Ensifer sp. PDNC004: one gene and its partner. The protein of the gene in region 2 binds, or shares a complex with, the protein of the main gene of each other region. Links are inferred from orthologs where the notes say so. Each region holds a gene or a part of one and is shown on either strand. Other genes may lie near its edges.

The links.
Region 1: the proteins of xseA (region 2) and JVX98_RS17890 are in contact, whole or in part, in a cryo-EM structure (PDB 8TXR), measured with the Escherichia coli proteins. The link is inferred for Ensifer sp. PDNC004 from one-to-one orthologs.

Annotation. Positions count from the first base shown.
Region 1 is NZ_CP070353.1:1,962,263-1,972,536, forward strand. The notes cover bases 2,539-5,271. They hold JVX98_RS17890 (exodeoxyribonuclease VII small subunit), read left to right. Parts: upstream 2,539-3,645; coding sequence 3,646-3,897; downstream 3,898-5,271. Other genes in these bases: JVX98_RS17880 (zinc-dependent alcohol dehydrogenase family protein), read left to right, coding at 2,539-2,651; JVX98_RS17885 (histone deacetylase family protein), read left to right, coding at 2,714-3,643; JVX98_RS17895 (pirin family protein), read left to right, coding at 4,061-4,984; dxs (1-deoxy-D-xylulose-5-phosphate synthase), read left to right, coding at 5,231-5,271. In the rest of the region: JVX98_RS17870 (thiolase family protein), read left to right, coding at 1-1,098; JVX98_RS17875 (thioesterase family protein), read right to left, coding at 1,262-1,663; more of JVX98_RS17880, read left to right, coding at 1,680-2,538; more of dxs, read left to right, coding at 5,272-7,144; JVX98_RS17905 (methyl-accepting chemotaxis protein), read right to left, coding at 7,215-9,428; JVX98_RS17910 (TlyA family RNA methyltransferase), read left to right, coding at 9,661-10,274. UniProt on the Escherichia coli protein: Bidirectionally degrades single-stranded DNA into large acid-insoluble oligonucleotides, which are then degraded further into small acid-soluble oligonucleotides.
Region 2 is NZ_CP070353.1:2,624,807-2,635,257, reverse strand. What follows is about bases 2,687-5,596. They hold xseA (exodeoxyribonuclease VII large subunit), read left to right. Parts: upstream 2,687-3,294; coding sequence 3,295-4,899; downstream 4,900-5,596. Other genes in these bases: JVX98_RS21050 (chloramphenicol phosphotransferase CPT family protein), read left to right, coding at 4,966-5,550; JVX98_RS21060 (hypothetical protein), read left to right, coding at 2,687-3,221. Outside these bases: JVX98_RS21070 (bifunctional 2-polyprenyl-6-hydroxyphenol methylase/3-demethylubiquinol 3-O-methyltransferase UbiG), read right to left, coding at 1-232; JVX98_RS21065 (glycosyltransferase family 2 protein), read right to left, coding at 229-1,263; more of JVX98_RS21060, read left to right, coding at 1,401-2,686; JVX98_RS21045 (NAD(P)H-dependent oxidoreductase), read left to right, coding at 5,684-6,274; JVX98_RS21040 (MarR family winged helix-turn-helix transcriptional regulator), read right to left, coding at 6,281-6,763; JVX98_RS21035 (EamA family transporter), read left to right, coding at 6,865-7,743; JVX98_RS21030 (RNA polymerase sigma factor), read left to right, coding at 7,816-8,445; JVX98_RS21025 (VOC family protein), read left to right, coding at 8,467-8,865; JVX98_RS21020 (aminopeptidase), read right to left, coding at 8,955-10,208; JVX98_RS21015 (MBL fold metallo-hydrolase), read right to left, coding at 10,297-10,451. UniProt on the Escherichia coli protein: Bidirectionally degrades single-stranded DNA into large acid-insoluble oligonucleotides, which are then degraded further into small acid-soluble oligonucleotides.

The DNA of each region.
Region 1 (10,274 bases), 660 kb from region 2 along the record:
GATATCGAACCGTCGCAACTGGCGGCACCGCTGATTTCCCGCATTCTCCGCGATACCGGTGCAAGGACGAGCGAGATCGACGACGTCATTCTCGGCAATGCCGCCAACAGCGCCGGCAATCTCGCCCGGCTCGCCGCTCTCGAAGCCGGTCTGCCGGTCTCGACACCGGGCGTCACCGTCGACCGCCAATGCGGTTCCGGGCTGGAGGCGATTACCCTTGCGGCTCGGATGATCCAGGCGGGTGCCGGTCGGTTCTATCTGGCCGGCGGCACCGAGAGCGCCAGCCGCGCGCATATCCGCCTGAGGCCGCCGCTGGAGCGCGGCGGCGAGCTCGCGCCGGTCAAGCGTGCCCGCATGGCCCCGGACGAGATCGGCGACCCGGACATGGGCATGGCCGCCGAAAACGTCGCGACCGCCTGCGGGATCTCTCGTGAACGGCAGGACGCCTTTGCGCTTCAAAGCCATCGCCGCGCCGTCGAGGCCAATCTTGCCGGCCGGTTTTCCCGCGAAATCGTGGCGATCGACACGGTGGCAGGCCCTGTGTCGCGCGACGAGTGCCCGCGCGCCAATGCCTCGATGGCAACGCTGCAGAGGCTGAAACCGGTCTTCGTCGAGGGTGGCACGGTAACGGCCGGCAATGCCTGCCCGATCAACGACGGCGCAGCTGTGGTCCTGGTGACGAGCCTTGCCGAAGCGCGACGGCTTGGCATTCCGTTCGCGCTCGAATTTGTCGATGCCGCGACAGCGGGCGTCGATCCCAACCTGCTCGGCCTCGGCCCGGTTCCGGCGATGCAGAAGCTGAAAGCCCGACAACCGACGCTGGATCCGGCAAAGGTCGACTTCATGGAATTCAACGAGGCCTTCGCCTCGCAGGTGCTCGGCAGTCTCGACCAGCTCGATATCGCCGCGGATAGGGTCAATCTCGACGGCGGCGCCATCGCGCTCGGCCATCCCTATGGCGCCTCCGGGGCGATCCTCACGGTTCGGCTCTTCTCGCAGATGCTGGCATCGCCGGAAGGCACGGAAGGGCTGGCGATGATGGGTGTTGGCGGCGGCATGGGCATCATCGCGCTGTTTCGTTCGGTCCACCCGGTTTAAGCGGCGCAACTCCGGACGGAAACCGCTTCGCACTTTTCCTGGAATTGGTTTCTTGGTCCGCAATCCCGGACGGAAAACCGCTTCGCACTTTTCCTGGAATTGGTTTCTTGGTCCGCAATCCCGGACGGAAAACCGCTTCGCACTTTTCCTGGAATTGCTTGGGCTAGACCGAATAGGCCGCCAGCCATTCGCGCGTCGCTGAAGGCAGCGGCAGCGGCGTGTGGCGCTGCGGATCGACTGCGACCCAGACGACCTCGACTTCGGCCGCGAGCTGGCCGCGCGCTTCGACCTTGACGACAAAGCTGATCGAGCTGCCGCCGACCTTCGCCACGTTGACGGTAAGACGGGCCGGCTCGTCGTAACGCAGGCCACGGTGATAGACGCAGGCCGAACGACGGACGAGATAGCTCGGCTCGTTCACCACATGCGGACGGTGGCGCCAGAGGCTGGAAAGTGCCGCCTCCGCATGGGCATAATAGGCGGCATTGTGCATGTGGCCGTGCATGTCTATATCGCGAAACGGAATGCGGATTTCCGTGACGTTCTCCAGCTCCCTGCCGTCCATGCGAGGCTCCCTGACGATGCGCTCCACCCTCGTTAGCCAGTTCGGCGATCCCCGGCAAGTGATTGCGCTCGTCGACGCCGAACGCGTGGCGCCTGCGGCGGGCGAAGTCGAGGTGGCGCTGTCGCTCGCCGCCATCAACCCGTCCGATCTCATCCCGGTGACCGGCGCCTATAGCGCCCGCACCACGCTGCCCTTCGCGCCCGGCTTCGAGGGCTTCGGCACGGTGACGCGCATCGGCACCGGCGTCACGACGCTGAAAGTCGGCGACCGCGTCGTGCCGATCGGCGCCAGCGGTCTGTGGCAGGAGTATCTGATCCGGCCGGCCGCATGGTGTTTCGCCGTGCCCGAGGATATCGGCGAGACCGATGCTGCTACCTGCTACGTCAATCCGCTGACGGCGCTGCAACTGATCGAGGCGCTGCGTACGCATTTCGGCTCGCTCGATGGCCGCCGTATCGGCGTCACCGCGGCAGGCTCGGCGATCGGCGGCATGCTGATGAAGCTGCTGGCCGGCGAAGGCGCTGATACCACCGGCATCGTTCGAAGCGCACGCAGCGCTGAACGACTGGCAACCGAGGTCCCCGGCCACATCGTGCTTGGCGACGAGAGCCATGTGCCGCAGCTTCGCCTCGATGCAATCATCGACGCGGTCGGTGGCCCATATGCCGGCGATCTCATCCAGCGCACGCTCAACCCCGGCGGCGCCTTCATCCAGTACGGGGCGCTCAGCGGCGTGCCGGTGCCGCAGGCAACCATCCAGGCGCGGCCGGATATCCGCTTCTCCTTCCTGTGGCTGCGCACCTGGGTGCATTCGGCCGGGCGACCGGCGATCGAGGCGGCCTTTGCCAAGAGTTTCGAAGGTTTGCGGTCGGGTCTCTTTTCCAGCCGCATCGCGGAAATCTATCCGCTGAGCCGGCTCGACGCGGCGCTTGCGCATCAGGCGGATCCGGGCCGCGACGGCAAGCTGCTGCTCGATCCGCGCTGTTGAAAAATCTGTCTTTCGGCTGCGTCACCATGGACCTTGCGGGGTGCGCGCACTAGGTTCCGGGCATGACCACGTTCCTCTATGAAAATCCGGTCTTTCTGGAACACGAGGTTCCGGAGGAGCATCCTGAGCGGCCGGACCGGCTGAAGGCGCTGAACCTTGCGCTCGAACACCCGAACTTCTCCGATCTCAAGCGGATCGAGGCGAAGAAGGGAAGCGAAGACCTCGTGTTGCTCGCCCATCCGGAAGAGCATCTCGCTGCCGTCAGGCGCGCCATTCCGGAAGAAGGCCTCAACAATTTCGAGGCGGACACCTACGCGAGCCCCTTGAGCCTCGAGGCGGCGCTGACCGGGATCGGCGGGGCGACCGCCGCGGTCGACGCCGTCTTTACCGGCGAGACCGACAACGCCTTCGTCGCGGCGCGACCACCGGGCCACCACGCCGAGAAGAACAAGGCGATGGGCTTCTGCCTTTTCAACACGGTGGCGATCGCCGCCCGCTACGCCCAGAAGGTCCACGGCGCCGAACGGGTCGCGATCGTCGACTGGGACGTGCACCACGGCAACGGCACACAGGACATCTTCTGGGACGACCCCTCGGTGCTTTTCTGCTCGACGCACCAGATGCCGCTCTATCCCGGCACCGGCGCCAAGGACGAGACGGGCATCAAGGGCAACATCGTCAACGCACCGCTGTCGCCGAATATGGGCAGCGAGCATTTCCGTGAGGCGTTCCGCAGCCGGATCCTTTCCGCGCTAACAAACTTCCGCCCGGACTTCATCCTGATCTCCGCCGGCTTCGACGCCCACCACCGCGATCCGCTGGCGCAGATCAATCTCGTCGCCGAGGATTTCGACTGGGCGACCGGACGCCTGCACGAGATCGCCGATCGCAGCGCCGGCAACCGCATGGTCAGCCTGCTCGAAGGCGGCTATGACCTTCAGGGACTGGCCGAATCGGCCGGCCTGCACATTTTGAGACTGATGAGAGGGTAACGATGAACACCACCACGCAACCGGACGTTTCCACCCTCTCCTTCGAGCAGGCTGTCGAAGAACTGGAGCGGATCGTTTCGGCGCTGGAGCGCGGCGATGTCGCCCTCGACAAATCGATCGAGATCTACGAGCGCGGCGAAGCGCTGAAGAAGCACTGCGAAGCACTGCTGAAGGCAGCCGAGGACCGCATCGAAAAGATCCGCCTCGACCGCGCCGGCAAGCCGCAGGGCGTGGAGCCGCTCGACGCCGACTGATCACTCATCGCAATTCCGGACGGAAACCGCTTCACGCTTTTCCCGGAATTGCCAAGATCGGATTGATCGTCACGCGGAAACACTGCGTCCCGGCTTCGCCCCTACCCGCCTGGTTTCATAGGCGTTAGTACTTGATGCGACAGCAAAAACGGGAGCAAGCGCCATGTCTTTCTTTCCAGGCCCCGACCCGCTCGCCGGCGACAAGCCCGCCTGCGACGCCATCGAACATCTGATCGTTCCGCGCACCAGCGACATCGGCGGGCTGCAGGTTCGCCGCGCCCTGCCGACGGCGAAGCGCCGCCTGGTCGGCCCCTTCATCTTCTTCGATCGCATGGGACCGGCGCTGCTGCGCGCCGGCGAGGCGATCGACGTGCGCCCGCACCCGCATATCGGCCTGTCGACCGTCACCTATCTCTTCGACGGCGAGATCAAGCATCGCGACAGCCTCGGCACCGAAATGGTCATCCGCCCCGGCGACGTGAACTTGATGACGGCCGGCCGCGGCATCGTGCACTCCGAACGCTCGCCGGAGAACCAGCGCGGTCATGAGCGCTCGATCTCGGGCCTGCAGACCTGGCTGGCGCTGCCCGACCACAAGGAAGAAATCGACCCGATCTTCAGCCACACCGAAGAGCGAATGCTGCCGCATATGAGCGACAACGGCATCAAGGCGCGAGTGGTGATCGGCAATTTCGAGGGCGCGAAGTCGCCGGTCTCGGTCTTCACCGACACGATCTATGTCGACCTCAATATCGCACCCGGCAAGAGCGCCCCCTTTGCGGCGCAGTGGGAAGAGCGCGCGCTCTATATCCTCTCCGGCGAGGCAATCATTGCCGGCGATCATTTCGCCGACAACCAGTTGCTCGTCTTCCGCGCCGGAGACGAGATCACGGTCAAGGCCGGACCGCAAGGCTGTCACGTCATGCTTTTCGGCGGTGCAGCGCTCGGATCGTCCCGCCACATCTGGTGGAATTTCGTTTCTTCGTCCAAGGAACGCATCGAGAAAGCCAAGGAAGAGTGGCGCAGCGGACGCTTCGACATCGTGCCCGGAGACGAAGAGGAATTCGTTCCGCTGCCCGAGGGTTGACCGCGACCTAAAGTGGCACAGGCTGGGTGCGGAAAACCGCGCAACATTGCCTCATGGTGCTTGAATCGATTTCGATTCACAGAATCATGCGCTAGTCTCTTGGTTGATGACGCAGGAACGCCTAATTTTGCATTCAGCAACGATTGCGTCTAAAGAGCCGCTTCGACGGTACCCACCAACTATCGCGCGCCCGACCTTTGGGGCGCGCATGAGGCATGCAGCGTGACACAACTGCCAACCAATCCGATGCCGGCTACTCCCTTGCTCGACAAGGTGACTTATCCCGACGACCTGAAGAAGGTCGACGACAAGGATCTGCCGCAGCTTGCCGGAGAAGTCCGGGCGGAAATGATCGACGCAGTGTCGCGCACCGGCGGCCATCTTGGCGCGGGCCTCGGCGTCGTCGAATTGACGATCGCCATCCACAAGGTGTTCAACACGCCGCATGACCGGCTGATCTTCGACGTCGGCCACCAGTGCTATCCGCACAAGATCCTGACCGGCCGCCGCGACCGTATCCGCACGCTCCGTCAGGAAGGCGGCCTCTCAGGCTTCACCCGCCGCGCCGAGAGCGAATACGACCCCTTCGGTGCTGCGCATTCCTCTACCTCGATCTCGGCCGGCCTCGGCATGGCGGTCGCGGCCGATCTCGACGGCAAGAACCGCAATGTTATTGCCGTCATCGGCGACGGTGCGCTTTCGGCCGGCATGGCCTATGAGGCGCTCAACAATGCCGGCGCGCTCGACGCGCGGCTGATCGTCATCCTCAACGACAACGACATGTCGATTGCGCCGCCGACCGGCGCGATGAGCGCCTATCTCGCACGCCTTGCCTCCGGCCGCACCTATATGGGCATCCGCGAAGTCGGCAAGAAACTGACCGCCTATCTCGGCAAGACCGTCGACCGGGCGATCACCCGCGCTGTCGAACACGCCCGTGGCTACGTCACGGGCGGCACGCTGTTCGAAGAGATGGGCTTCTACCATATCGGCCCGATCGACGGGCACTCCTTCGACCATCTGCTACCGGTGTTGCGCAATGTGCGCGACAACGCCAAGGGTCCGGTGCTGATCCATGTGGTGACGCAGAAGGGCAAGGGCTATCCGCCGGCGGAAGCCGCAGCCGACAAGTACCACGGCGTCAACAAATTCGATGTCATCACTGGCGCGCAGGCGAAGGCCAAGCCGAACGCGCCCGCCTATACCTCGGTCTTTGCCGACGCGCTGACGCAGGAAGCCGGTTTCGACGACAAGATTGTCGCCGTCACCGCCGCGATGCCTTCGGGTACCGGTCTCGACAAGTTCGCCAAGGTCCATCCGTCGCGCTGCTTCGATGTGGGCATTGCCGAACAGCATGCCGTCACCTTTGCCGCCGGTCTTGCCGCCGAAGGCTACAAGCCGTTCGCAGCGCTCTATTCGACCTTCCTGCAGCGCGGCTACGACCAGGTGGTGCACGACGTGGCGATCCAGGGGCTGCCGGTACGCTTCCCGATCGACCGTGCCGGTTTCGTCGGCGCCGACGGCCCGACCCACGCTGGCTCCTTCGACACGACCTATCTTGCCACCCTCCCCGGTTTTGTGGTGATGGCGGCCGCCGACGAGGCGGAACTGAAGCACATGGTGCGCACGGCCGCTGCCTACGACGCCGGCCCGATCTCGTTCCGCTATCCGCGCGGCGAAGGCGTGGGCGTCGAGATGCCGGAGCGCGGCCAGATCCTCGAGATCGGCAAGGGCCGCATCGTCAAGGAGGGCTCCAAGGTGGCGCTGCTGTCCTTCGGTACCCGCCTGGCCGACTGTCTGCTGGCCGCCGAAGACCTCGACGCCGCCGGGCTTTCGACCACGGTCGCCGATGCGCGCTTTGCCAAGCCGCTCGACCATGATCTCATCCGCGAGCTTGCCCGCAACCACGAGGTGCTGATCACCATCGAGGAAGGTGCCGTCGGCGGCTTTGCCAGCCACGTGCTGCAGTTCCTGGCCGAGGACGGCCTGCTCGACGGCGGCCTCAAGGTTCGCCCGATGGTCATGCCCGACGTCTGGATGGAACAGGCCAAACCCGAGGCGATGTATGCCGCCGCCGGCCTCGACCGCGCCGGTATCGTCTCGACCGTCTTCAAGGCACTCGGCCAGAAGCAGGACATCGGGATCGGCGCTGCCGGCTGATAGGTCCTCGCATAGCATGAAACAGAAACCCCGGCTCATCGCCGGGGTTTTTGCGTTCTGCATCAGTCGATCAGAATTCCTGCCAATCGTCCTGCGCCACCGCGGCGTTGCCGCGTGACAGCGGGCGGGTGGGTGTGAAGCGTTGTGCGGGCGTGGCTGCCGGTGCCGCCATGGCGCGGGCGGCGGTGCGCAGATCTGCGGTCGTTGCTGCGCGCGCCTGGCCCGGAAGGGTGAAGCGGGTAATCAGTTCGCGCAGGCGGACTGCCTCGTTGGCAAGCTGGGCGCTTGCGGCGTTGGCTTCCTCGACCATGGCTGCGTTCTTCTGCGTCACCTGGTCCATCTGGTTGACCGCCGTGTTCACCTCGGTCAGGCCCACGGACTGTTCTCGCGAGGACACGGCGATTGCGCTCATGTGCTCGTTGATGGTGACCACATGGTCGCCGATCGCCTGTAGGGCCGCACCGGTGTCGCGCACCAGCCGGACACCGCCTTCGACCTCGACGGACGAATTGCGGATCAGTTCCTTGATTTCCTTGGCGGCCTGCGCCGAGCGCTGTGCAAGTTCACGCACCTCCTGGGCCACGACCGCAAAGCCCTTGCCGGCTTCGCCCGCACGCGCCGCTTCGACGCCGGCGTTGAGGGCCAGAAGGTTCGTCTGGAAGGCGATCTCGTCGATGACGCCGATGATGTTGGAGATCTGACCGGAGGAATGCTCGATCCGGCGCATGGCCTCGACCGCATCGGCAACGACGCTGCCGGACTTGGCGGCGCTGGCGTTGGCCTCGACGGCGACATGCCGGGCTTCCTCTGCGCGCTTCGTCGAGTTGGCGACATTGGCGGTGATCTCGTCCAGGGCGGCCGCGGTTTCTTCCAGGGCTGCGGCCTGCTGCTCCGTGCGGCGTGACAGGTCGTCGGCGCTCTCGCTGATCTCGCGCGAGCCGCCGTCGATCGAGCGGCTCGAGTCGGCGACCGCCGACAGCGCATCGCCGAGCTGGGCGACGGCGCTGTTCAGGTCGTGGCGCAGTTGCTCGAAATCGGGCGCAAAGGGTTCGCTAAGCTGGAAGGCGAGATCGCCGGCGGCGAGGCGCTTGAGACCGCCGGCAAGGCCGGAGGTCGCCTGGATCAGGCGGGCCTGTGCAGCGGCTTCGGCGTCTTCTTGCAGGCGAATGCGTTCGGCCTCGGCCCGTTTGCGGTTTTCAGCGGCCTCCGCCTCCAGCCTGCGGTTGGCGATCGCCGCCTGGCGGAAGATTTCGACCGCGCCGGCCATCTCGCCGATCTCGTCCTTGCGGCCGGAATAGGGGATCGACGATGCAACATCACCGTCGGCAAGGCGGGTCATGGAGCGGGTGGTGGCAACGATCGGCCGCGAGATGGTGCGCCCGACGAGGAAGACGGTCGCTGCAATGACAGCAATCGCCGCGACAACGGCCGCCAGTGCGATCGCCTCGAGCGACTTCTGGGTGGACGCACTTTCGGTTTCGGACTTGACCTTCTCCGTTTCGATGGCGCCCGCCATCTGCTCGAACACCGGCTCGACATCGGCAAAGGCCTTCGACATCGTCGCCCGCAGCGCCGTCTCGTTCTCCGCAAGAGCCGCGTAGTCGTTGAAGGCGGTCGCGTAGTCCTTGAGCGCCGCGAGGACCTTGCCCTGCAGGTCCGCACCGCCGAACAGCTCTGCCGGCGCGCCGGTGAAAGCCTTCACTTCCTCGGCGTGCTTCTCCACGTATTTGTGGTCGCGCCGCATGATGAAGTCCTTCTCGTGGCGACGCATCGTCAGCATGCTCGCCTGGAGCCCCTTGTCCTTGATCGGCTTCAACAACTCCTCGACCGCATGGACGGCGGTTCGCATCGCGCCCTCTTTGCCGGCGGCTGGATCGAGACCGAGCGTACGGTTGGCCTCGGCAACGGCCGAGAAGGCTTTCAGATAGCGCTCGTAGCCCTCGGAAATCGTCTGCAGCTCGCTCCGTGTCGACGAGCTGTCGAGCAGCTTGCCGAGCTCGGCCATCGTCGCCTGCGCCTTTGCGGCGGTTTCGTCATGGGCCGCGGCATATCGATCTTCCCTGCGCAGCAGGAAGTCCTTTTCGGCACGGCGGTTTTGCAGGAACTGTATCTCCAGTCTCAGCAATGCGCGCTCCGCGTCACGATGCACCTGCACCTGCCGTCGGTAGTCCTCCTCGAGGCCCTTCTCCACGACGAAGATTGCAACAATCGCCAGGATACCGGCGACGGCGATCGGCACGAGCAGACCGATGCGATGGGAGATCCTGAGGTGAAAACGCGGCATGCAGCAACTCCTTGCGCCCGGAGGCGTCAGGTGGGAAGAACAGATTGTGTCGGGAGGTCCGGCTTGCGGCGGAGGTCCTGCGTCATGCAGGTGCGACATCCCTACTATGTCGCATCCATCATTTAAGGTTGGGTGAATATTCAGTTATTTTTTAGGGGTTTCTAACTGTGTCCTCCGATCGCCGTGAATGCGGGGGCTTGCCAATGCGCCGGCAAGCCGCCATGAGAAGCACATGTCAGAAGATCGCCAGAACGAAGAACACAAGAACCGGGTCCGCCTCGATCAGTTGCTGCTGAACTCGGGGCTCGTCGCAAGCCGCGCGCGCGCCCGTGACGCAATCCAGCGCGGGACCGTCAAGGTCGACGGCCGCACGGTCACCAAGGCAGCGTCCATGTTTGCCGAGACCGTGACGATCACCATCGACGACCCGGCGCAGGACTACGTCTCGCGCGCCGCGCTGAAGCTGGTCGCGGCGCTCGATTATTTCGGGCTCGACCCCTCAGGCGAAAGCTGCGTCGATATCGGCGCCTCGACCGGTGGTTTCACGGAAGTGCTGTTGAAGCGCGGAGCCGAGCACGTGGTCGCGATCGACGTCGGCCATGGCCAGATCCATCCGCGCATCGAGGGCGACGAACGCGTCACCAGCATCGAGGGCCTCAACGCCCGCGCGATGACCGAGGAGGACATCGACGACCGCGACGTCACCTTCGTCGTCTCCGACGTCTCGTTCATTTCGCTCAAGCTCGCCCTGCCGCCGGCACTCGACATGGCCTTGCCGGGCGCGCACTGCATTCTGCTCGTAAAGCCGCAATTCGAGGCAGGTCGCGATGCGATCAGCAAGGCGGG
Region 2 (10,451 bases):
CGCAGGCTTCGGAATTGTCCGTTCCCTCGTGCACCCGGGGATGCTGCCGGTAGAGGTCCTCGTACTCGTTCGCTGACAGGAACGGTGCCCGTGCGCGAAAGTCGGCGAGATGCGCGATGTGCTTGCCCCAGGCGAGGCTCGCCATGCCCTTGAACAGGCGCGAATCCCTGAGGATCGGTGGAATGACGTCTTCGATCAGGAAGCGGATGCGATTGGTCGTTTCCCGGTTCATCCGCGGCGCTCCCGCACAATGCGTGGTGCCGACTGCAATCCGGCCTCCTGGATGTCGACGCTCTCGGCCGGCATGGCCCGCGAAGGGGTTGCGATGTAGTGCAGCCGGAGCTGCTCGGTGCGGGCGCGCGAGACCGAATCGAGGATCAGGCCTGCCGTGAACGTGATGATCGACATCATCAGCATGGCCAGCGCAAAGACCCAGGTGGGCATGCGCGGCACGAGCCCGGTCGCGAAATATTCGAGCAGGACGGGCATCATGAAGCCGATGCTCGTCGCAAAGAAGGCCATGGCGATCACGCCGAAGAACGTGAAGGGCCGCGTTTCCTTCATGAGCATCGCGAAGGTCCAGAGGATCTTGGCGCCGTCCTTGTAGGTCGACAGCTTGGAATGGGAACCTTCCGGGCGCCGGCCATAGTCCAGTTCAAGTTCCGCGACCGGCAACTTGAGACGCGAGGCATGGACCGACATCTCCGTCTCGATTTCGAAGCCGTTGGAAATGGCCGGGAAGCTCTTGGCAAAGCGCCGCGAGAGCACGCGGTAACCGGAGAAGATGTCGTTGAAATCCGTGCCGAAGATTTCCCGATAGAGAATGTTGAAGAGCCTGTTGCCGAAGGCGTGGCCCTGCCGGCCGGCGTCGTCGTGGACCCCGCGACGCGTTCCGACGACCATGTCTGCGCGCTCGGTGATCAGGGTGCGGATCAGATCTTCCGCATCGGTCGGGCAATAGGTGCTGTCGCCGTCCGCCATGACGTAGATGTCGGCGTCGATATCGGCGAGCATGCGCCGCACCACGTGCCCCTTGCCCTGCCGGCGCTCGCGCACGACGGTCGCGCCGGCGAGCATCGCCTTCAGCGCGGTGCCGTCGGTCGAGTTGTTGTCATAGACGTAGATGCGTGCCGTCGGCAGTGCCGTCTGGAAACCCTGGACCACCTGTCCGATGGTCGACGCTTCGTTGTAGCAAGGCAGGAGAACGGCGATGTTGAAGCGGTCGAACATCAGGGTGGCTCGGTTGCTGTTGGATCGCGCCATCATAGGATCAGGGTGTTAACAAGGTGCCAAGGTGCGCCGCGCGGGGCGGTCCAAGCGGCATGCGCCGCTGCCGTGCGCTTTACGCTTTCTTGATCGCAGGGGCGTAAGCTCCGCGCGATCAAGAGGGGCGTAGACCTATGTCGGGCGGCACGGCAGCACTACCGGAAATGGCGGCGATGCCCAGGCAGCGGCGGTTCTCGTCGAACCTCCTATGGATGGCGCTCGCCTATGGCGTGCCCACGGTTCTTTTCCTCGTCATCCAGTTCATGCGGGCACCGGATTATCTCGGCCGCGACAATGACGATGCCATGCGCCTGGTCGAGGTGCGCGACCTCCTTGCCGGCCAGAGCTGGTTCGACCTGACGCAGCCCCGCCTGGGGCTCGAGGGTGGAACGCTGATGCACTGGTCGCGCCTGATCGACCTGCCGATCGCCGGGCTGATGTTCATGTTCCGGCCCTTTGTCGGCGTGGCGCAGGCGGAAGTCCTGGCGCTGGCGATCTGGCCGATGGCGCTCGCGGTCGCGCTGCTGGCGGTGATGGGGCTCGCCGGACGTCGGGCGGGCGGCACGGCCGCCATGCATTTCTGCCTGGGGCTGACTGCGATCTTCATCGCCACGTCGAACCGCTTCCTCGGGGGCGCGATCGACCACCACAATGTACAACTGGTGCTGGCCGCGGTCATGGTGGCCATGCTCGTCGATCGCCGGTATCGTGCCCTGAACTATGCGCTTGCCGGGGTGGCGGCGGCCATCGCGATCGCCGTCGGTGCGGAAACCACGCCCTTCGTGGCCGTCGTCTGCGCCATCGTTGCCTGCCAATGGCTCTGGGCCGGCCAACCGGCCGCCCGCGCGACCGTCGCATTCGGCCTGTCGCTGGCAACGGGCCTCAGCGTCATCTTCTTTTCGACCGTGCCGCCGCGCCTCTATTTCGTCGCGACCTGCGACAATCTCTCGATCGCCTTCTACTCGCTGGCGCTGACCGGCGGCGTCCTCCTGGCGCTCGCGGCCGTCACGGTCAGCCACCGCGCGCCGGCGCTGCGCCTCGGCGCGCTCGCTCTCTGCGGTCTCGGCGTTGTCGCGGTCGCCCTGGCGGTGGCGCCGCAATGCCTCGGCAATCCGCTGGCCGGTCTCGATCCGCTGCTCGTCGAGCTCTGGCTCGACCAGGTCTCCGAAGCCCGTTCCGTCGCGCTGATCGCGGCGCAGGAGCCGACCAATATCGGCGCTTACTATTTCACCGGCGCCTTTGCCTCGGCCATCTGCGTCTGGCGCATCTGGCGTCGCGACCGGGTCGATCTCCATCTCGTGCTCCTGGCCCTGGTGTTTTCGAGCCTGGCGATCGCGCTTGTCCAGGTCCGCGGCATGGCATTCTCCAACCTGCTCGCCATCGTGCCGATGGCGCTGCTGCTGGCCGATCTGCGCGCGCGGTCGAGCGGCGGAACGGCTGGGGCCCGCGCCTCCCTTCTCTATGTCGGTGCGCTGCTCGTTTCCGTTCCGGCGACGTGGGCCATTGCCGGAACGCTTGCGGAAAAGGGGATCAACGGGTTTGCTGCAACGGAGAGAGCGGTCACCAACGGCGAGGCGTGCCTGAGCGACGTCGCACTTGCCGATATTGAGCGGCTTGCGCCGTCGCTGGTCGTCGGGCCGTCGGATATCGGCGCGACGCTGCTTCGCCGCACGGAACACCGCGTGCTCAGCGCTCCCTATCATCGCAATGCCGCCGGCATGCTCCGCGAGCTGAAGATCGGCCTGGCCGAGCCTGAAGCCGCAGCCGTCCTGTTGCACCAGCTCGGCCAGCCCGTGCTCGCCTTCTGCGCCGTCGACGTGCAAACGCAGATCATAGCTGCCCGCGCCCCCGATGGTCTCTATGCCGACCTCGCCGCCGGGCGCGTGCCGGCGTTTCTGACGCCGCTCCCGGTGTCGGAAGGCTCACCCATCCGGCTCTACACGCTGTCGCCTTGAGCGCCACGCCCCTGGCGCGTGGAAAGCGTGAGGGATGTGCTGGCCTTCGGCGAAGGGTGCGGTAAAAGAGGCAATGGCCTCTTTCTTCGACAACGATTCTCCGAGCAACCTCACCGAATATTCGGTGTCCGAGCTTTCGGGCTCGATCAAGCGAACGGTCGAACAGGCCTTCGACCAGGTGCGCGTGCGCGGCGAGATCTCGGGCTATCGCGGCCCGCATTCCTCGGGCCACGCCTATTTCGCGCTCAAGGACGACCGCGCGCGCATCGACGCGGTGATCTGGAAGGGTACCTTTTCGCGGCTGCGCTTCCGTCCGGAAGAGGGCATGGAGGTGATCGCGACCGGCAAGGTCACGACCTTCCCCGGCTCGTCGAAGTATCAGATCGTCATCGAGACGATGGAGCCGGCCGGAGCCGGCGCGCTGATGGCGCTGCTCGAAGAGCGCAAGCGCAAGCTCGCCGCCGAAGGGCTGTTCGACGCCAATCGCAAGAGGCCGTTGCCCTATATGCCCAAGGTGATCGGCGTCGTGACGTCTCCGACCGGCGCCGTCATCCGCGATATCCTGCACCGCATTGCCGATCGCTTTCCCGTCCATGTCGTCGTCTGGCCGGTTCGGGTGCAGGGCGATGGCTCGGGTGACGAGGTGGCAGCGGCGATCCGCGGCTTCAACGCGGTCGAGCCCGGCGGGCCGATTGCGCGGCCGGATGTGCTGATCGTTGCGCGTGGTGGCGGTAGCCTCGAAGACCTCTGGGGCTTCAACGACGAGGCCGTCGTGCGCGCAGCCGCCGCCTCCGAGATCCCATTGATTTCTGCCGTCGGCCACGAGACCGACTGGACGCTGATCGACTATGCCGCGGACCAGCGCGCGCCGACGCCGACGGGTGCTGCCGAAATGGCAGTGCCGGTCAGGGCCGATCTCGAAGCCGGTCTCTCTGGCCTGTCGGCCCGCCTCAAGTCGGCCGTCGGCCGCCAGATGGACAATCGCCGCCAGTCGGTGCGGGCGCTCGCACGGGCGCTGCCGTCGCTCGACCAGTTGCTGGCGTTGCCGCGCCGCCGCTTCGACGAGGCCGCCCTCGGGCTCGGGCGCGGCCTCACGATGAACACAGCCAACAAGCGGCGCCAGTTCGAGCGCGCCTCGGCCGAGTTGCGTGCCGATCTTCTCAAGGGCAAGCTTTCCGAGCGCCGCCAGCGCCTGGTCGACGCCATGAACAAGGCCGACCGCATCGTCGAGCGGCAAGTACATCGCGGCGAGGCGCGGGTTTCGGCGGCCGACGCTGCACTGCGCGCCTTGCCTTCGCGCCTCATCGGCCAGATCCATCGCGCATCCGATCGCGTGGCCGGCCTTGCGGCCCGGTCCGATGCGGCCGTGCGCGCCGACGTCCGCCGCCTGCGCAGCGTCATCGTCGCCCAGGACCGCATCCTGCAGTCGCTTTCCTATCGCAACGTCCTGCAGCGCGGCTTTGCGCTGGTGCGTGACGCCGAAGGCGGGCCGGTGCGCCAGGCTGCATCCGTCTCGGTTGGCATGACGCTCAGCCTGGAGTTCGCCGACGGTCGCGTTTCGGCGATTGCCGGCGAAGGCGAGGGCGAGCCGGCTTCCCCGCCGACGGCGCCGCGCAAGAAGCAGACAAAACCTGCAGAGGCGGCGGGGGACCCGCCGAAACAGGGCAACCTGTTCTAGCGCGTCATCCCGCTGTCATGGCGACGGCGTAACGCCAGCGTTCCCACGAGAGCGACGGAGCCCGGCATGGTCGAGCGAGCCAAGATTATCTTCATCCACGGGGCCTCCAGCAGCGGAAAATCGACGCTGGCGCGGGCGGTCCAGGCGCAGATGGGCGAGCCGTTCTGGCATGTCTCGATCGACCATCTTCGCGATTCGGGAACGTTGCCGATGGAACGGTTCCGCCGCGGCGATTTTTGCTGGAAGGAACATCGAGCGCGCTTCTTCGACGGGTTCCACCGCTCGCTGGTCGCCTATGCGTCAGCCGGCAACAATCTCCTGCTGGAGCACATTCTCGAGGAGCCCGGCTGGGCGTCTGAGCTCGCGGTGATGTTTCAGCCGTTCGACGTGTTCTTTGTCGCGCTTCACTGTGAACTCGACGAACTGGTCCGGCGCGAACGGCTTCGCGCCGACCGGCCGATTGGCAGCGCCGCGGATGATTTTCACCGCATTCACTTCGGACAACGTTACGATCTGGAGCTCGGTCCGGGGCAGGCCGCCGAGGACCAAGCCGCGCAGTTGATTTCCGCCTGGTCGGTGCGCCGCGCGCCCTCCGCCTTCGACGCACTGGCGCTGGAGGCGCGGGCAGGATCTGGAGGATCTCAGGTCTAAGAACAGTGAGCCGGCTATCCTTCTTCGGTGCCGCTCGTCGCTCGCGAAAAACGGCATTGTATTCGGTTGATTTTTCAGCTCATTTTCCCGGCTACGGATCTTGATTCCAGATCGATATGTTAGGGAACGCCGGATGCGCATCCTGCTCGTGCTTGCTCACCCGCTCGAAGACAGTTTTGCCGCAAGCGTGGCGCGTCAGGCGCGCGCCGCCTTGGAGGCGAACGGTCATTCGGTCGACTTGCTCGACCTCTATCGCGAGGATTTCGATCCGCGCCTCACCGTTGCCGAGCGCGGCAGCTACTTCACCGACGCCTATGACCGCTCAAGCGCGGCAGATTGGATCGCGCGGCTGCAGGCGGCCGACGGGCTGGTGCTCGTCTTTCCGCAATGGTGGTTCAATTTTCCGGCGATCCTGAAGGGCTTCTTCGATCGCGTCTTTGCCCCGGGCGTCGCCTTCGACAACGACCCGGCCGGCGGTCGCATCATTCCGCGGCTCAACAATATCAAGCTCTTCTGGGCGCTGACGACGACCGGCTCGCCCTGGTGGGTGGTGCATCTCTATATGGGCAATCCGGTGAAGCGGCTGTTGAAGCGCGGCATCGCCGCCTTCTGCGCCAAGGGGCTGAACTTCCGCATGCTGGCGCTGCACGACATGGACCGGGCGACCGACGCCAAGCGCAAGGCGCATCTGGAGCGCGTCCGCCGGCTTGCCTCAAGTCTATGATCGCAGCTACTCGAACGTCGCGAGATATTTGCGCAGCAGTGCGTTGAGCACCACGCGTTCCTCGGGCGAGAGCGCGGAAACCACGCGATGCTGGTTGGCCACATGCGCGGTCGCGGCTTCGTCGACACGGCGCAAGCCTTCTTCCGTCAAGGCGATGATCACGCCCCGCCTGTCCTCGGGATTGGCGATCCGTTCGACGAGCCCCGCCTTTTCCAACTGATCGATGCGGTTCGTCATGGTGCCGGAACTGACCATGGTCGTATCGAGAAGTTCTCCGGGCGAAAGCCGATAGGGCGGCCCGGACCGACGAAGCGTCGCAAGCACGTCGAAGCTCGACGCATTCAACCCGCGTTCGGAAAACGACTTTTCGATTTCACGGGCGATATGTGTCGAGACCCGTGAGAGCCGGCCAAGCAGGCCCATGGCCGAAACGTCAAGGTCCGGCCGCTCCCGGTGCCATTGGGCCAAAATCCTGTCGACGCGATCCATCAATACCCCCATGCATTTATCTCAGCATAGAGTATCTTGACTTAGAGATAAACCGCGTTATTCTCAATTTATCTTGATATAGAGATTCTTGAGGTAAAGATATGAGCTCGAACCGCACCGTCGACCTTGCCTTGACCGCGCTGGCACCTGCCATTTGGGGCAGCACCTACCTCGTCACCACGCAGTTCCTGCCGTCCGGCTATCCGCTGACGGTCGCCATGCTACGGGCGCTTCCGGCCGGGCTGCTCCTGCTCCTCATCGTTCGGCGGTTGCCGGAAGGCATCTGGTGGCCGCGCACCTTCGTGCTCGGCGCACTCAACTTTTCCTTCTTCTGGGCGATGCTCTTCGTTTCGGCTTACAGGCTGCCGGGCGGCGTCGCCGCCACGGTGGGTGCCGTACAGCCGCTGATCGTCATCCTCCTGTCGCGCGTCTTCCTGGGCTCGCCGATCCGTCTGCTCAGCGTCGTCGCCGGCCTTGCGGGCATCGCCGGCGTTGCCCTACTGGTGCTCACGCCCGGCGCCGCGCTCGATCCGCTCGGGGTGCTCGCCGGTCTCGCCGGCGCGGTCTCCATGGCCTTCGGCACGGTGCTCAGCCGCCACTGGGCGCCGCCGGTGCCGCCGCTCACCTTCACCGCCTGGCAATTGGCGGCTGGTGGCCTCATGCTCGTGCCGGTGGCGCTGTTCTTCGAGCCGTCGCTGCCGCCGCTGACGACGGCCAACGTCCTCGGTCTTGCCTATCTCGGCCTGATCGGCGCCGCCTTCACCTATCTGCTCTGGTTCCGCGGCCTCTCGCGCCTCGAGCCTTCTGCCGTCTCGCCGCTCGGTTTCTTGAGCCCCGTCGTCGCCATCCTGCTCGGCTGGGGCGTGCTCGGAGAGCAACTGACACCGGTCCAGGCGCTCGGCATCCTCGTCGTCTTCCTCAGCGTCTGGCTCAGCCAGCGCGCGCAACTCGCCCCGAAGGTGCGACCGGCGCGGGCCTGAAAGCGGGCTTGCAACCACAGGGCATGCGCTTCACATTGCCGGGACCTCAATTCCCAGGAAGCGCATGCCGCAATGACCGAGCACCTGACGCCGGCGCACTATTTTGATCTCCTCCGTTTCGCCAGGCGCCAGACGCGCCGCGCAGCAGAAGCGGAGGATTTGCTGCATGAGGCGCTGATCGTGGCGCTCAAGGCAGGGCGCTTTCCGACCGGCAGCGATCGCGCCTGGTTCTGCGGCGTTCTCCGCAAGCTCGCAGCGATGCAGGCGCGTACTGCCGCTCGCCGACTTCGCCGGGAGCAGCAGCTTGATATCCCAGAAGCGGAAGACGCCAGTTCCGCCGATCCGCTCGCCTTCGCCGCCACGCTTTCCCCCAGTCTCAGGATCGTGATGCTGCTTGCGATCGCCGGCCACAATCGCCTCGAAATCCGTCACCTCCTTGGCATTTCCGATGAAGCGCTGCGCCAGCGCATCCTGATGCTGCGCCGGGCCTGGCGTGATGCCGGCCATGTCGAGACCAGTCTGGAGTTGACCGGGCTTCGTTATCCGCTCGAAAGCGGCCGTATTCGTCAGGCCCTGCTGCCGGTCACCCGCGGCGGCCGCGCCGCCTTTGCCAGCCACGATCCGGACGGCCATCTCTTCGCGATCAATTTTTCGCCGCGCGTGTCTCACGAAACGGCAACCGGCGGCAACAAGCCGGCGTAACAAGCACAAGGGAATCAACCAATGCTGTCGAAACCACGTATCGGGGCCATCTGCTACTTCGTCTCGGAACTTACCCGGACGGAAGCCTTCTACCGTGATGTCCTGGGTCTCAACGTCCAGCGCATGGAGGACGACGAAGCCGGCGCCTGGCTGATGGCCAAGATAGAAGACGAGGTCGAATTGATCTTTTTCGTCGCGGAAAGCAAACCGGGCAACACGCCGATCGTCGTGTTCGATCTCGCCGAAGGCGGCATCGACGATGTCGTGGGCGGCCTCGCCGAAAAGGGAACCACCATCGTCACGCCGGTGAGCCATGCGCCCGGCGGCTGGTCAGCGGAGTTCGCCGATCCCGATGGTCATGTCCTGTCGCTCTACCAGTCGGCGGAGATGCCGCGTCTGAAGCGGGCTGCCAACGCTTGAAGGGGCAGTTTCCCCAATAGAAAAGGCCGCCGCATGTCCTGCGGCGGCCACAAGCCTTTCAGGCCGGACGATACTGGGGAGGGGCGTGATCAGGCCCATTCGCCCTTTCGCATGACCGGGACGCGGCTGCCGTCGGCGCGCACGCCGTCGATGTCGACCTGGCCCGAGCCGATCATCCAGTCGATGTGAATGAGGCTGGAATTGCCGCCCTGGGCGCGGATCTGGTCAGGTGTCAGCTTGGCGTCGTCGACGAAGCAGCCGGAATAGCACTGGCCGAGCGCGATGTGGCACGAGGCGTTTTCGTCGAACAGCGTGTTGTAGAACAGGATGCCGCTTGCCGAGATCGGCGAGGAATGCGGCACCAGAGCCACTTCGCCGAGCCGGCGCGCGCCCTCGTCGGTGTCGAGCACCTTGTTCAGTACTTCCTCGCCGCGCGATGCCTTGGCTTCGACGATCCGGCCGCCCTCGAAACGCACTTGGATGTTGTCGATCAGAGTGCCCTGGTGCGACAATGGCTTGGTCGAGGAGACATGGCCTTCGACACGCAGCGCATGCGGGGTCGTGAACACCTCCTCGGTCGGGATGTTCGGGTTGCAGGTGAAGCCGTTCTTGGCCTCCGATGCGCCGCCGCACCAGAGATGGCCATCGGCAAGCCCGACGGTCAGATCGGTGCCCGGGCCGGTGAAGTGCAGCGCTGCAAAGCGTTCGCCGTTCAGCCAGGCCGAGCGCCGGGCGAGGTTGGCGTTGTGCTCCTTCCAGGCGGCCACCGGATCGGCGACGTCGACGCGCGAGGCGGCGAAGATGGCGTTGGCGAGCTTCTCGACGGCAACCTCTTCCGGATCATTAGGGAAGACGAGCTTCGCCCAGGACGGGTTCGGGTAGGAGACGATGTTCCAGTTGATGTCGAAGTTGGAGATCTTTTCGAGCGCCGGCTTGTACGCGATCGAGTTCGCCTTGTTGGCGCGCGCCACCTTGGCCGGATCCTGCGCCGACAGCATCATCGGGTTGTCGCCGGAGATCGCAAGCCGCGCTGCACCACCGGCGAAAGCTTCGGCCATGCCCTTGAACAACCAGTCGCTTGCCCGGTCGAAGCTCTCGTCCGGTGCATAGGCATAACGCGAAAGCGTCGTGTCCTCGTCCGAATAGAGAGTCGTCACGAGGCCTGCACCGGCCTTGTAGGCGTGCTTGGTGATAAGGCGAACAAGCGGCATCGCCGCGACCGGCGCGGTCATGACAAGGTCCTGGCCGCGCTGAAGCTGCAGGCCGACCTGGATCGCGACTTCCGCGAGCTTGTCGAGTTTCACCGGGTCGATCGGATCGGGCGTATTGGCGGGAAAGGTCATGATCTACCTGTCTTTCTGAAATCGGAAGAAGAAGACTTAGAGCGCTTTGCGGCGAAAATGAAGGCTGAGTGCCGGAGGTTTGGTGCAATCAGCGCGCGCCGAGGGCCGCACGCACCCGCTCGACATTGCTCCTGTGCACGGCCTCGTACGGCGCGAAATAAAGGATCGCGCCGGAGGCGATATCCGCGGCGGCGAATTCCTTGAGCGTGCCTGTGGCAGCACCGGTCGAGATCGCCTGCGTCA